2 regions of the Otoolea muris genome follow, and region 2 is predicted to be linked to the other one. Evidence: a T-box and tRNA genes for the amino acid it is inferred to sense, from the RefSeq annotation. Region 2 holds a T-box; the other holds one or more tRNA genes.
The links. A T-box is a leader RNA that pairs with one kind of tRNA and senses whether it is charged. The one in region 2 lies ahead of pheS (phenylalanine--tRNA ligase subunit alpha), so its partner is inferred to be a tRNA-Phe.

Region 1 (7,129 bases), on a different contig from region 2:
GGTTTTAATTGCAAGAGTTTCAGGGGGAGACGGGAGAATTTGCCGGCCAGGGGGGATGTGAGGCGGCCGCCGTCATATAAACTGAAACATGCAAAAAGCGCTCCAGATATAGACAGCCGGGACAGATGCGGAATGGCTGTGTATATCTGCAACGCTTTCCTTAATACTAAATCAAACGGGATATCCCGCTATTTACTTCCAGAAATCCGTCTCCTCCTTCAGGCCGATCTCCGCAGCCCTGAACACCGGATTCTTCCCTTCCTTCTTCTGCTTCCTGTAATCCTCCAGGCAATTGAGGGCCCGGCCTGACAGCATCATGATAACCGGCACATTGATCACCGCCATGATTCCCATCAGAACATCCGCCGTATCCCATACAATACCAAGGCTCGCCACAGCGCCGATCACCACGACAATAACAGCGATGGCTCTCTGTGTCCACCGGATCGTCTTGGACGGCGTTTTTCCGCATAAGTATGCGATACCGGTTTCCGTGAAAAAGTAGTTTCCGATCAGCGTTGTAAACGCAAACAGATTCAGGGCAACCGTGATGAACACCACTCCAAAGCTGCCGAATACATTTGACATCGCTGTCTGTACATAGGCCATGCCAGCCATCTCCGCCTCCGGCTCTACTCCGGAGCAAAGGAGCAGAAACGCGGTTGCGGAACAGATTACGATCGTATCAATAAACACGGACAGAACCTGTACAAGCCCCTGCTTTACCGGGTGGGACACGCTGGCAGAGCCGGCGGCTGTCGCGGACGCTCCGACACCTGCCTCGTTGGAGAACAGGCCCCTCTTAATACCCAGCATGATAACAGAACCCGAAAAACCGCCAAAGATGGCTTTAAAATCAAATGCGCCTGCAAAGATGCTTCCAAACACGGCCGGAATGCGGTTTAAATGCATCACAATGATCAGCAGGGCAGCCGCGATGTAGAGAACGCCCATCACCGGAACCAGGAAACCGGTCACCTTTGCAATCTGCTTTCCGCCTCCGCTGATGCAGATGCCGAATATCAGCGCAATGATGCCGCCGATGATCCACGGAGTGATACCCGGGGTAAAGAAGCTGTATACCTTAAAGGAATCGACGATATTGAACGATGCCACGAGGTTAAAGCCAATCATATAGGTGAGAATCATGAACACAGCGTATACAACGCCCAGCTTTCTGTTGTGAAGCACGCTTTCAATGTAGTAGGACGGGCCGCCGTAACAGCTTCCGTCTTCGGCGCGGCGCTTGTAAATCTGGGCCAGCGTGCCTTCGAGGAAGGCCGTCGCGCAGCCTAAGAGCGCAGTCATCCACATCCAGAATACCGCGCCTGATCCGCCGATACAGATCGCCGTTGAAATACCCGCGATATTTCCGGTGCCGACGCGCGACGCGGTGGAGACCATCAGGGCCTGGAACGAGGAAATCGAGTCCTTTCCGTCCTCCGCCGGCTCCAGCACAATACGGAGCGATTCCGCCAGATACTTTAACTGCACGCCCTTTGTCCGGATCGTAAAATAAATACCTCCGCCGAGCAGCAGAACAATCAGGATATAGCCGTACAGATAATTGCTGAGCTGTCCTATCAGTTTTCCATATAAATCCATCATACTAAACATTCCCCTTATTTTTATTTTCTGTTGTCAAATAAATGCAGATGCCATTTTTCAGACAAATATTCCAGAATATACCGTCCTGCCACGCTGTTCCCCTTATCGTCAAGGGCAGGGCCGTAGATTCCGATTCCCATTTCCCTGTCAATCACGGACAGGATGCCTCCGCCGACGCCGCTCTTAGACGGGATACCGACACGCACTGCAAATTGCCCTGAACCGTCGTACATCCCGCAGGTCAGCATAATCGTTTTTACCACCCGGACGGTCTGCTCCTGTAAAAGCCGTTCCCCTGTCGCCGGATGGATCCCGTCATTGGCCAGAACCAGCCCCAGGCCGGCCAGGCTCTCTGCCGTCACGCTCAGAGAACACATTTTAACATAAAAATGCAGGCATTTTTCCACATCCTTTTCTATGTACCCCTTGCTTTCCAGCAAATATGCAATCGCGCGGTTCCTGGAAATGTTCGACATCTCCGACCGGTATACATTTTCATCCAGAACAATGTCCGGATCCAGGCATAACGACCGGCTGGTCCGCATCATCTCCTCAAATGAAATCCGCCGCGCCAGATAGCTCGCAATCACAATGGCCCCTGCATTAATCATCGGGTTATACGGCACGCTGTGCGCATATTCCAGCTTTACCATGGAATTAAACGCATCGCCGGAGGGCTCCATGCCCACATTCTGAAACACCATATCAAACCCGCACAGCTCCAGAGCCACAGCCAGGCTGATCACCTTGGAAATACTCTGAATACTGAAACGCGTTTTTGTATCTCCCACCGAGAGCCTCTCTCCGGATCTGGAAAATACGCTTACGCCTACCCGGCTGCCGTCCGCCTTTCCCAGCTCCGGGATATACGTTGCAACCTTTCCCTCGCAGGTCTTGTCACTCGCCGCTGCGACCGCCTGCTCTACTATCTGTAGTTCCATTGCTTAACCTCCCCACATTTTAAAACAGTCTGACAGCCATTTAAGACAGCCTCCGTCTCAAATCATAGATAAATTCCTTTGTAATATCAGTAATCTGAGCCCCGGCAGGCATGACATAACCAAATTCCAGCATAAACCCGCTGTTTTGAATCGGTATCGATGTCGCCTGATAGGACGCCTCCTGCAATGCGAAATCATGGATGCCGATGCTGTAGCAGTCGCTCACTGAGATCATATACATCAGCGTCGCCCGGCTGGTCAGGTAGATAATCTTTGACCGCATCTTTTCCACGTCCGGGCTGCAGTTCCCCAACAGCTCATAAATATAATCATCGCATTGGCCCAGATACCACAAAAAACCATACTCCGCCAGGGTGTGCAGATTTACCGGGCGGTTCTGCAAAATCAACGGATGCTTGTTGGAAATCACAATATGCGGCTCCACATTGGCCAGAAAGTGATACTCCAGCCCCTTTTCCTCAAGCTGCTCCGTCATCTCCTTCCTCTTACGGCTGTCAAAATGAAACACGCCCACATTCACACGCCCGGAAACCACATCTTCTATCGCCTCATCGGAATTTCCCTCATACAGGCGGTGCGAATAGGACGGCCTGTCCTTATGGCGCATCACTACCTCGCTGAAGCTTTCCATGATATGCGAAAAGCGCGTCATTGACACAGCCAGCGGATCTTTCACCTCCCCCTCTTTCTCCTCGCGGAACCAAAGGCCGTCCAGCTCCTTGAGCACACGCTCCGAACGCCTCAGAAACTCCAATCCTTCAGAAGTCAAAATGACCCCCGAACGGCTCCGGTTAAAAAGCCGCACCCCCAGATTTTCCTCCAAATCGTGGATAATCTTCCCCAGATACGGCTGAGAAATAAACAGCGCCTGGGCCGCTTTATTAATCGAGCCCAGCTTCGCCACCTTCGTAAAATATTCCAGATGCCGGATGTTGACATCGCCTTTCATGATACCCCCCCCCCTCGATTTTTCCTCACCTTTTTAACGATATCCTTTTCCATCAGCAAAACATCTGAAATTATTGTAGCACCTTTGCCGAAAAAACACTATCAACTTGATAGTGCAATTACAACTATCGGATATATACAAAAAGCTATAATAACGTGTGCCTTTTGCGTTTTTTTTGTGGGTTTTGACAAGAAGAGGCGTTGGCGATTGGTTTGATATACTATTTCTGTTTTAAATCGGGCAGGAAAGAATGCCTCCTTCCTGTCTGATTCAAAGCGCTCACAAAAGCTCTGCTTTGGCGGCGTGTTCCTTTGCATGGGCTGCGCAAAAAAATGTGGAACCTTCTCTTAAAGTTCCACATTTTCATATACAGCTAAATTCCTGTTTTGTATGCTATCAGATTGACATCCTACAAAATGTGTAATATCATAAACATACAAAGGAGAGACATGATGATAAACGATAAACTACGCGAAATACGGGAGCAAACCGGTTTGAACAAAAAAAGGTTTGCCGAATTTATAGGGATTCAATATACAACATATAATAATTATGAAGTCGGAGTCAGGGAACCGAATTCTGATTTTATAAAAATGATTTGCAGATAATTTAACGTTTCCGCTGATTTTATTTATGGCCTTCAAGAAGATAAGGAAACTCTTTATTCATATAAATTAAAACCTTCAGAATATGAACATATAAAAAAATATCGTAACCTGGACCAATACGGCAGAGAAACCGTCGATCTCATAATAGAGAGGGAAACCGAACGGGTAAAAAAAGCAACAAAAAAACCTGAAGAGCCCCGGGAAATCCCCGGCAGTTAAACTGTAACAGAGCGATAGTTTAAGCGCCTTTGAGCCGGATTTATTTTTAACAAGATTTTTGTTGTTTTATAGAAAACCTGCGTTCCTGCTGAAGAAATTATCCACAACCTATAGAATTATGTTTGAACCAGCGCTTGCTGTTATTGAGAAAATCTAATCATTCTTTGAAAGAGAAAAATGATGGGAAGCCTGAGGGGCCTTATAAAACCAAAACTGAAGGAGGATAAAAAGATGTTAGAGAAAAAAGATCTGGAAATGATAGCTGAAATCGTAAAGGAGACAAACAAGCCTATACACGAAAGACTCGATAAGATGGAGACAAAAGTAACAGAAGTTCAAATGACCTTGGAAAATGAAACCAACAAGGAAATCCATATTATCGCCGAAGGCCACCTTGACCTCTCCCGAAAACTTGATGACGCCCTAAAAGTGGAGGCTGAAAAAGAAATGCTTCTGCTCCGGGTGAACCGTCTGGAAAATGAGGTTCGACGGATTAAACAACGGATTGAAGAAATTGCATAGAACAAAATTTTAAATGACCGCACCATGACAATATATTATGCTTAACCGGGGAACCGTTGGGGTGTTATGTCAGCCGCCGGACGAAAGAAAGGAGGCCAGGCTTGATCTGGCCAACGGTTCTCCTGTTACGTATATTGTGTGCCCGCTTGGATGATTTGTCAAATTAAGATTTCCGGACCTGAAATAACAGGATTAAAAAATCAATGCGCATTTTAGGGGAATAAAAACCATGTGATTTCGTGTGATACATACCCCAAAAAAGCTTTGTATTTGAGGATAAGATATGTTTATATTTTCCCATAACAGACACCAAAAAACCTTGTAACTACAAGGAAAATCCTGTACTTACAAGGTTGCGTCGAAAAAGCGGGTGATGGGAATCGAACCCACGTATCTAGCTTGGAAGGCTAGTGTTCTACCATTGAACTACACCCGCATAATAAATATAAAATTCTAATGCCCAGAACCGGAATCGAACCAGTGACACGAGGATTTTCAGTCCTCTGCTCTACCAACTGAGCTATCTGGGCATCCTGAGAAATCCTTTGATTCCTACCCGCTGCACTGTTCCAGCGACGTTAATCATTTTACTTTATCTTAAAGAAAATGTCAAGTGTTTTTTGAAATTTTATAGATTTTTAAAAATTTCAACCTTTTTTTGAACAATTTTTCACTTTCGGCATATTTACTAATTGGGTAGTGGGTATTTTGTAGAATTTAACTATACAGAATGAAATACAGCAGATGTGCTACCCTTACTATACCAGAGTGCGCCCGCCTTGTAAACTCCCTTTTGCTGGAATGGGCGCAGCTTTAAGGCTGCCACTGCTGCCAGCCTCTCAAAGTCGCTATATCTGATATTAAGCCAGCTTTTCCAGCTCTTCTGTGAAAAGCTCCCCAGCAGAACGGTAGCCATGTATCCTGCGTGGGTAGCCGTTTATCCAGCCCTCTATTTTCTCTATTTCCTCGTCGGTCTTATCGTCAAAGTTTGTACCCTTTGGCACTTTGCGGCGCACCATTTTATTTGTTACCTCATTCGTGCCACGCTCCCAGCTGCTATATGGGTGGCAGTAATACAAATGTGTCCTCTTTTCTCCCTCTTCCAGTATAGAACGCTCTAAGCCGTTCACGTCTGCAAACTCGCTGCCGTTGTCTACCGTAATTGTCTTAAATATCTGCTTAAACATATCCGCACCATATTTGCGCTCTAATCTATCCAGCGCCGCTACTACCGCCTCGTCCGTATGGTCTGGCAGCTTAAATATAATCTCGTCCCGTGTCTTTCTTTCCGTCAGTACCAGCAGCACGTTTTTAGATACTCCCCGCTTGCCTATTACACTATCCATTTCCCAGTGTCCGAACTCTTCCCGCTTGTCTATCTCTTCTGGGCGTTTTTCTATGCTGTCGCCTGCTGCTGCCCGTGCCTGCTGCTTGCGTACTTTCTTATAGCCCCGCTTTTTATTCTTCTTTACTGGTAAATCCTTATTTGTCAGCTTAAGGAAAACGCCCTTATCTATGTAGCTGTAAAGAGTAGCCACGCAGACGGTAGTATTAAATTCTCCCTCTCTACCCTGCGCCTTAAGCTCTCCCAGCACTGCTGCTGGGCTGTAATCCTCGTTTACTATCTTGTCCTCTATGTAATTTGCATATGCAATATCGTTGCCTATTTTAAGCTGTGTGCCTCTTACCTTTAAATTTTCCTCTGCCTTTTCCTGTGCTATGTCTGGGCTGTATCTTATTTCTGTCGTCCAGTCACTATTACGGTGTTCGTACTCTCCCCTTTTCAGCTCATTATATATAGTGCTGCGGTGTACTCCCAGATGCGCTGCTATTTTTGCCTTGCTTAATCCCTCTTTTAGCAGCGCCTCTATCTTTATCCTATCTGCCCTTGTCAGCTGGTGGCTGCCCTTTTTATTTGCCATTGTTTCTGCCTCTCTTTCGTTGTGGTCTATATACGACGAAAAGCCGCAAACTCTTTTACAAGTCTGCGGCTCTTATTTCATAGCTCATTTACAGCATTTCTTACAAGCTGTGTATTTTTTCTTTGCTTGGCTTAGCGGTATGCCCTTTGGGTTTTTCATTCCAGAACAATTAGGCTTACTATGGTACTTTTTACTGCTGCGGTCTATATATACTATCGTTTCGCCCGCTGTACGCTGACTACGTTGCTGTTCTTCTACAATAACGTCAAGCTCTATATTACACCCAAACGTCTGTACCCCCCCCCCCAGAAATTTCCAGTATTTCTGCGGTATAGCGGG
Region 2 (7,129 bases):
GCGCATGGCCATGCAGCTTTTGGGAGAGGAAAATGTGAGGGAAGCCTCGCTGTTCCCAAGGGATTTAAGCCGTCTGGTTCCCTAGAGCGTGTTTGAAAATTCATTCCTGGCATCTGCACGCCCCACTTCGCGGTATATTTGTGCCAAATTCACTTAACGTAGCCCACTACGCCGCGTTCATTTGGCACAAATCTCCCACAAAGTGGCACGCACAGCTGCCAGAAAGCAATTTTCAAACACGCTCTCTAGACAACATTGCATTACGCGGCGTATTTGCGCCCGGGAAAGGAGCAAAAAATGGCGGTAACGATTGATGATGAGATGATTGAATATGTGGGAATCCTCGCAAAGCTTTCCCTCTCAGAAGAGGAGCGGGAAGCGGCGAAGAAGGATATGGGGCGGATGCTTACGTATATCGACATGCTAAATGAGCTGGACACAGAGGGGGTCGCGCCCATGTCGCATGTATTTTCCATCCAAAATGTGTTCCGTGAGGATGAGGTGACAAACAGCGACGCGTCGGAGCAGATGCTGGCGAATGCGCCGCAGAAGAAGGACTGCCAGTATAAAGTTCCGCGCACCGTAGAATAGCGGGAAGGAGGTTGGATGAATATGCAGGATATTGCACAGATGACAGCGCTGGAGCTGGGAAAGAAGATACAGGAAAGAGAGGTGTCCGCCGAGGAGGCGGTGAGGGCGTGCCTTACACAGATACAGAGGGAGGAAACGCAGATCCACGCCTTTGTGAGCATTGAGGAGGAAAAGGCCCTCGCCCGGGCAAGACAGGTCCAAAAGCAGATCGACAGCGGCGCGCTCGCCGGCCCTCTGGCGGGCGTGCCGGCGGCAGTGAAGGATAATATCTGCACCGAGGGCATGAGGACGACGTGCAGCTCGCGGATCCTGTCGGATTTTGTGCCGGCGTACTCCGCGGAGGCGGTCGCGCGCCTTGAGGCTGCCGGGGCCGTGATTCTCGGAAAGACAAATATGGATGAGTTTGCTATGGGCAGCACGACGGAGACCTCGTATTTCGGGCCCACGAAGAATCCCTGGAAACGGACGCATGTCCCGGGCGGATCCTCGGGCGGCTCGTGCGCGGCCGTGGCTGCCGGGGAGGCGTTTTATGCGCTTGGCTCCGATACGGGCGGCTCCATCCGCCAGCCGAGCTCCTTCTGCGGCGTGACGGGCATCAAGCCTACGTACGGGACCATTTCCCGCTACGGGCTGATCGCGTACGGCTCCTCCCTGGACCAGATCGGGCCTATTGCGCGGGATACGGCGGACTGCGCGGCCCTGCTGGAAATCCTGGCTTCTTATGACAAAAAAGACAGCACCTCCATCTGCAGGGAGGATTACCATTTCACAGAAGCCTTAACCGGGGAGGCAAAGGGCCTGCGGATCGGGATCCCGTCCGACTATCTGGGGCAGGGCCTGGACGAGGGTGTGAAAAAAGCCGTGCTGGCCGGCGCGGAGGGATTAAAGGAGCAGGGGGCCAGCGTGGAATACTTTGATCTGGGCATGGTTCCGTACGCGATCCCGGCCTACTATGTGATCGCCTCCGCGGAGGCCAGCTCCAACCTCTCGCGCTTTGACGGGATTAAATACGGTTACCGGGCCGGGGAGTATGAGGATCTGCACGAAATGTATAAAAAGACGCGTTCCGAGGGCTTTGGACCGGAGGTGAAGCGCCGCATCATGCTCGGCGCCTTTGTCCTGAGCTCCGGCTACTACGACGCCTACTATTTAAAAGCCCTGCGCGCCAAGGCGCTGATTAAAAAAGCCTTTGACAGGGCCTTTGAGCGGTTTGATATCATACTGGGCCCGGCCGCGCCATCCACGGCCCCGGCGCTGGGGGAGAGCCTGCAGGATCCCATGAAAATGTACCTGGGCGATATTTATACCGTATCCGCCAACCTGGCGGGCCTGCCGGGCCTGTGCCTTCCGTGCGCGACGGACGAAGCGGGCCTTCCGGTGGGCATGCAGCTCATGGCAGACTGCTTCCAGGAGAAAAAGCTGTTCCGGGCCGCCTCTGCCTATGAAAAGATCCGGGGCAGATGGCGCCTGCCGATCAGGGATAAGGAGGGAATGTGACATGAGAAAGGAATATGAAACCATCATCGGCCTGGAGGTTCACGTAGAGCTGGCCACCCGCACAAAAATATTTTGCGGTTGTTCCACAGTTTTTGGCGGCGCGCCCAATACGCATACCTGTCCGGTTTGTACCGGCATGCCGGGTTCCCTCCCTGTACTCAACAGACAGGTGGTAGAGCTGGCGCTGCGCGTGGGCCTGGCCGCCAACTGCCAGATCAACCAGTTCTGTAAATTTGACCGCAAAAACTATTTTTACCCGGACAATCCGCAGAACTATCAGATCTCGCAGCTCTATCTGCCCATCTGCCGCGACGGCTTCATTGCCATCGGCACAGCGGGCGGGGAGAAACGGATCCGTATCCATGAGATCCACATGGAGGAGGACGCGGGAAAGCTGATTCATGATGAATGGGAGGACTGTTCCCTGGTCGATTACAACCGCAGCGGCGTTCCCCTGATTGAGATCGTATCCGAACCGGATATGCGAAACGCCGACGAGGTCATTTCCTATTTAGAGCGGCTGCGCCTGCTGATCCAGTATCTGGGCGCATCGGACTGCAAGCTTCAGGAGGGATCCATGCGCGCGGATGTCAACTTATCCGTGCGGGAAAAAGGCAGCGATGTCCTCGGCACGCGGACAGAGATGAAAAATTTGAACTCCTTTAAGGCCATTACCCGCGCTATAGAGGGCGAGACAAAACGCCAGATCGAGCGTCTGGAAGAGGGAAAGCCGGTTATCCAGGAGACAAGGCGATGGGATGACAACAAGGAATACTCGTATGCGATGCGCTCCAAGGAGGACGCAAAGGATTACCGCTATTTCCCGGATCCCGATCTGCCGCCGATTTACATTGACGACGCATGGCTGGAGGCTGTGAGGGGCCGAATTCCGGAGCTTGCGCCGGACAAAATGAGGCGTTATCAGGAGGAATACGGATTGTCCGAGTACGACAGCCGCCTTCTCACCGGCTCCAGGCAGACGGCGGAGCTGTTTGAAAAGACAACGGCTCTCTGTAAAAACGCGAAAAAGGCCGCCAACTGGCTGATCGGGGATGTCAGCCGCCTGATGAAGGAGCGCGGGATCGGGCCGGAAGACCTTGTGCTCTCGCCGGGACATCTGGCAAAGCTCATCACGCTGACCGGGGCGGGAAGGATAAACCTAAACACCGCCAGGGAGGTACTGGAGGCTGTTTTCGACGGGGACCGGGATCCGGAAGCGTATGTAAAGGAGCACGGACTTCTGATGGTCAATGACGACGAGGCGCTTGAAAAGGCGGTGGAGGCGGCCCTTAAGGCGAACCCGAAGACCGTGGAGGAGTACCGGGCCGGGAAGACCAAGGTCATGGGATTTCTGGTCGGGCAGGTTATGAAGGGGATGAAGGGGAAGGCGAATCCGGCTAAGGTCAATGAGATTTTGGCGGAGCGGCTGAAGGGGTGATATGTGTTTGGGGGAAGGTGTGTGGGAGGGCCGCCAGAGCCAGATATCGTATCCATAGGGAACCCCCGCTCCCGCTCAGAGAAAAGCGCAGCGGTACTAAGCTCGAAAAAAACCGCTAGAGCGTGTTTGAAAATTCATTCCTGGCATCTGCACGCCCCACTTCGCGGTATATTCGTGCCAGATTCACTTAACATTGTCCGCGGGAATCAAAAACAGCAGCAGGGTATTGACAAACCATGGATTTGTGATTAAAATAAGTTTTAAGTTTCAACAAACTGTCAAAAAGCTGTGAAGGCGTCAGTAAGGCTTTACGTTTCTTACAGAGAGAGGGGATCACCGGCTGAAAGTCTCTTCAAGTTCAGGTAAAGCGCGAATTTCCCGCCGGAGCTGCATGGCTGAACACGGATCTGCGTATCCAGTAGGCTGTGACGGATCGTACACGTTACGTATAAGAAGAGTGCCTGTCCTTACGGGGCAGGAATCAGGGTGGTACCACGAGACAGACGTCCCGTCCCTTGCGAAGCAGGGGGACGGGATTTTTTTATGCGCAGGGGTGCGTAAGGAACTTAGCAGCTTTGCTGCAGGCGCCCCGCGCGCGGGCAGGGGAAGATGGCTCTTCCCTGCCCGATTGCACAGGCCCGTGCAGAGGAAAGATGCCGCCCCCAAACCATATTTTGCCGAATAAGGAGAAACCATGAAAGAGCAGTTGGAAAGAATCAGAGAAGAAGCGTTAAAGCAGATTGAGGCTTCCGACGCGCTGGAGAAGCTCAATGAGATCCGCGTCGCGTATCTTGGAAAAAAGGGCGAGCTGACCAGCGTGTTAAAGAGCATGAAAAACGTAGCCCCCGAGGATCGGCCCAGGGTTGGCCAGATGGTAAACGACGCGCGAGCGGCGATTGAAGCGCGCTTAGAGGAGACAAGGCTTGCCCTTGCCAGACGGGCAAGGCAGGAGCAGTTAAAGCGGGAGGTGATTGACGTCACGCTTCCGGCAAAGAAAAGCCGCGTGGGGCACAGCCATCCGAATACGATTGCCTTAAAAGAGGTGGAGCGCATCTTTGTGGGCATGGGCTATGAGGTGGTGGAAGGGCCTGAGATCGAGTATGATCTCTATAATTTTGAAAAATTAAACATTCCGGCCAACCATCCGGCCAAGGACGAGCAGGATACATTTTACATTAATAAAGACATTGTGCTGCGCACCCAGACCTCCCCGGTGCAGGCGCGCGTCATGGAGCAGGGGAAGCTCCCGATCCGCATGATCGCCCCGGGGCGCGTGTTCCGCTCCGACGAGGTGGACGCCACGCATTCCCCGTCTTTCCACCAGGTAGAGGGACTGGTGATTGACAAATGCATCACATTTTCCGATTTAAAGGGAACCCTCGCGGAGTTTGCAAGGGAGATGTTCGGGGAGGATACGCGGGTAAAATTCCGTCCGCATCATTTCCCCTTCACAGAGCCCAGCGCGGAGATGGATGTGAGCTGCTTTAAATGCGGCGGAAAGGGCTGCCGCTTCTGCAAAGGCTCCGGCTGGATCGAGATACTGGGCTGCGGCATGGTGCATCCCCATGTCCTGGAAATGTGCGGCATTGATCCGGAAAGCTACTCCGGCTTTGCCTTCGGCGTCGGCCTTGAGCGCATCGCCCTGCTGAAATATGAGATCGACGATATGAGGCTGCTGTACGAGAATGATATACGGTTTTTAACGCAGTTTTAGAGCTGCTGCAAAAGAAATGGAATGATACGGCAACACAGCGCCCGGAGCCGTTTACAGGCCCGGACGGCTGGAGAACCGTGCAAAAAGGCGAAAAGGAGCTATTTTATTATGAATACAGCATTATCATGGATCAAAGCATATGTCCCTGATTTGGATGTCACGCCCGAGGAATATACGGATGCGATGACGCTGACCGGGACAAAGGTAGAGGGCTGCGAGCGCCTGGACAAAAATCTGGAACGCATCGTGGCCGGCCGGATCGAGCGCATCGAGCGCCATCCCGACGCGGATAAGCTGATCGTCTGCCAGGTGGACATCGGAAATGAGACGGTTCAGATCGTGACCGGCGCGCCCAATGTGAAGGAAGGGGACATGGTCCCGGTGGTCTTAGACGGAGGCCGGGTCGCCGGAGGGCATGACGGAGGCCCGCTCCCGGAAGAGGGCGTAAAGATTAAGAAAGGGAAGCTCAGAGGCGTGGAATCGTGCGGCATGATGTGTTCCATTGAGGAGCTGGGAAGCAGCCGCGAGATGTATCCCGACGCCCCGGAATCGGGCATCTACATCCTGCCGGAAACGGCCCGCCCCGGGGAGGATGCCATAGCGCTTCTGGGCCTTCACGACACGGTGTTTGAGTATGAGATCACATCCAACCGCGTGGACTGCTACAGCGTGATCGGCATCGCCAGGGAGGCGGCCGCCACCTTTGGCAAGGCGTTTCACCCGCCGGTTGTCACAAAGACCGGCAACAGCGAGGATATCCACAGCTATTTGAAGGTAAGCGTCGAGGATCCGGCGCTGTGCCCGCGCTACTGCGCGAGAATGGTCAAGAACATCCGGCTTGCCCCGTCCCCGTCGTGGATGCAGCGCCGCCTGGCAGCCAGCGGGATCCGTCCCATCAACAATATCGTTGACATCACAAACTATGTGATGGAGGAATACGGCCAGCCTATGCATGCATTTGACTATGACACCTTAAGCGGCCATGAGATTATCGTTAAACGCGCAAAAGACGGCGACGCCTTCCAGACCCTGGACGGCCAGGAGCGCCGCTTAGACAGCCGCGTCCTGATGATCAACGACGGCGAAAAGGAGGTCGGTATCGCCGGCATCATGGGCGGGGAGAATTCCAAAATTACGGATGACGTAAAGACCATGGTATTTGAGAGCGCCTGCTTTGACGGCACGAATATCCGCCTTTCCGCCAAACGGCTGGGACTGCGCACCGACGCCTCCGGGAAATACGAAAAGGGGCTGGATCCCAACACGGCGGAAGAGGCCGTGAACCGCGCCTGCCAGCTCATCGAGGAGCTCGGCGCAGGGGAGGTTGTGGGCGGCATGATCGACATCTATCCCGTAAAGCGCCAGGGAAAACGCGTTCCCTTTGAGCCGGAGAAGATCAACCGCCTTCTGGGCATTGAGATTGACGCGGATACCATGCTCGGCTATTTTAAGCGCGTGGATCTGGACTATGACGCCGCCGCAAATGAAATCATCGTGCCGAGCTGGAGACAGGATGTCTGCCGCATGGCCGATCTGGCGGAGGAAGCCGCCCGTTTCTATGGCTATGACCGGATTCCGACAACCCTGCCCTCCGGAGAGGCGACGACCGGGAAGCTCTCCTTTAAAATGCGGATCGAAGAGATCGCCAGGGAGATTGCCGAGTTCTGCGGCTTCTCCCAGAGCATGACGTATTCCTTTGAGAGCCCCAGGGTATTTGACCGTCTGCTTCTGGAAAAGGATGACATCCTGCGCAGGGCGATCCCCATCTCAAATCCTCTGGGCGAGGATTTCAGCGTCATGCGCACCCTGCCGCTAAACGGCATGCTGACTTCCCTGTCCACGAACTACAACCGCCGGAACCGGGATGTGCGGCTTTATGAGATGGCGAC

Region 1: it encodes a tRNA-Phe, which carries the amino acid that the T-box ahead of pheS (phenylalanine--tRNA ligase subunit alpha) is inferred to sense. The anticodon was not compared.

What each region holds. Positions count from the first base shown of each region.
Region 1 is NZ_CALPCY010000004.1:160,354-167,482, forward strand. Features, by position in the region: gene NFS31_RS04765 (alanine/glycine:cation symporter family protein) at 193-1,608, opposite strand; gene glsA (glutaminase A) at 1,629-2,549, opposite strand; gene NFS31_RS04775 (LysR family transcriptional regulator) at 2,590-3,519, opposite strand; gene NFS31_RS28205 (helix-turn-helix domain-containing protein) at 3,972-4,127, shown strand; gene NFS31_RS04780 (hypothetical protein) at 4,578-4,868, shown strand; tRNA gene NFS31_RS04785 (tRNA-Gly) at 5,234-5,304, opposite strand; tRNA gene NFS31_RS04790 (tRNA-Phe) at 5,326-5,398, opposite strand; gene NFS31_RS04795 (IS30 family transposase) at 5,729-6,790, opposite strand; gene NFS31_RS04800 (hypothetical protein) at 7,068-7,129, opposite strand, start outside.
Region 2 is NZ_CALPCY010000033.1:2,426-9,554, forward strand. Features, by position in the region: gene aspS (aspartate--tRNA(Asn) ligase) at 1-85, shown strand, start outside; gene NFS31_RS27885 (DUF6783 domain-containing protein) at 93-314, shown strand; gene gatC (Asp-tRNA(Asn)/Glu-tRNA(Gln) amidotransferase subunit GatC) at 298-591, shown strand; gene gatA (Asp-tRNA(Asn)/Glu-tRNA(Gln) amidotransferase subunit GatA) at 607-2,088, shown strand; gene gatB (Asp-tRNA(Asn)/Glu-tRNA(Gln) amidotransferase subunit GatB) at 2,090-3,526, shown strand; gene NFS31_RS28365 (DUF6783 domain-containing protein) at 3,623-3,709, opposite strand; T-box leader at 3,806-4,045, shown strand; gene pheS (phenylalanine--tRNA ligase subunit alpha) at 4,221-5,240, shown strand; gene pheT (phenylalanine--tRNA ligase subunit beta) at 5,349-7,129, shown strand, end outside.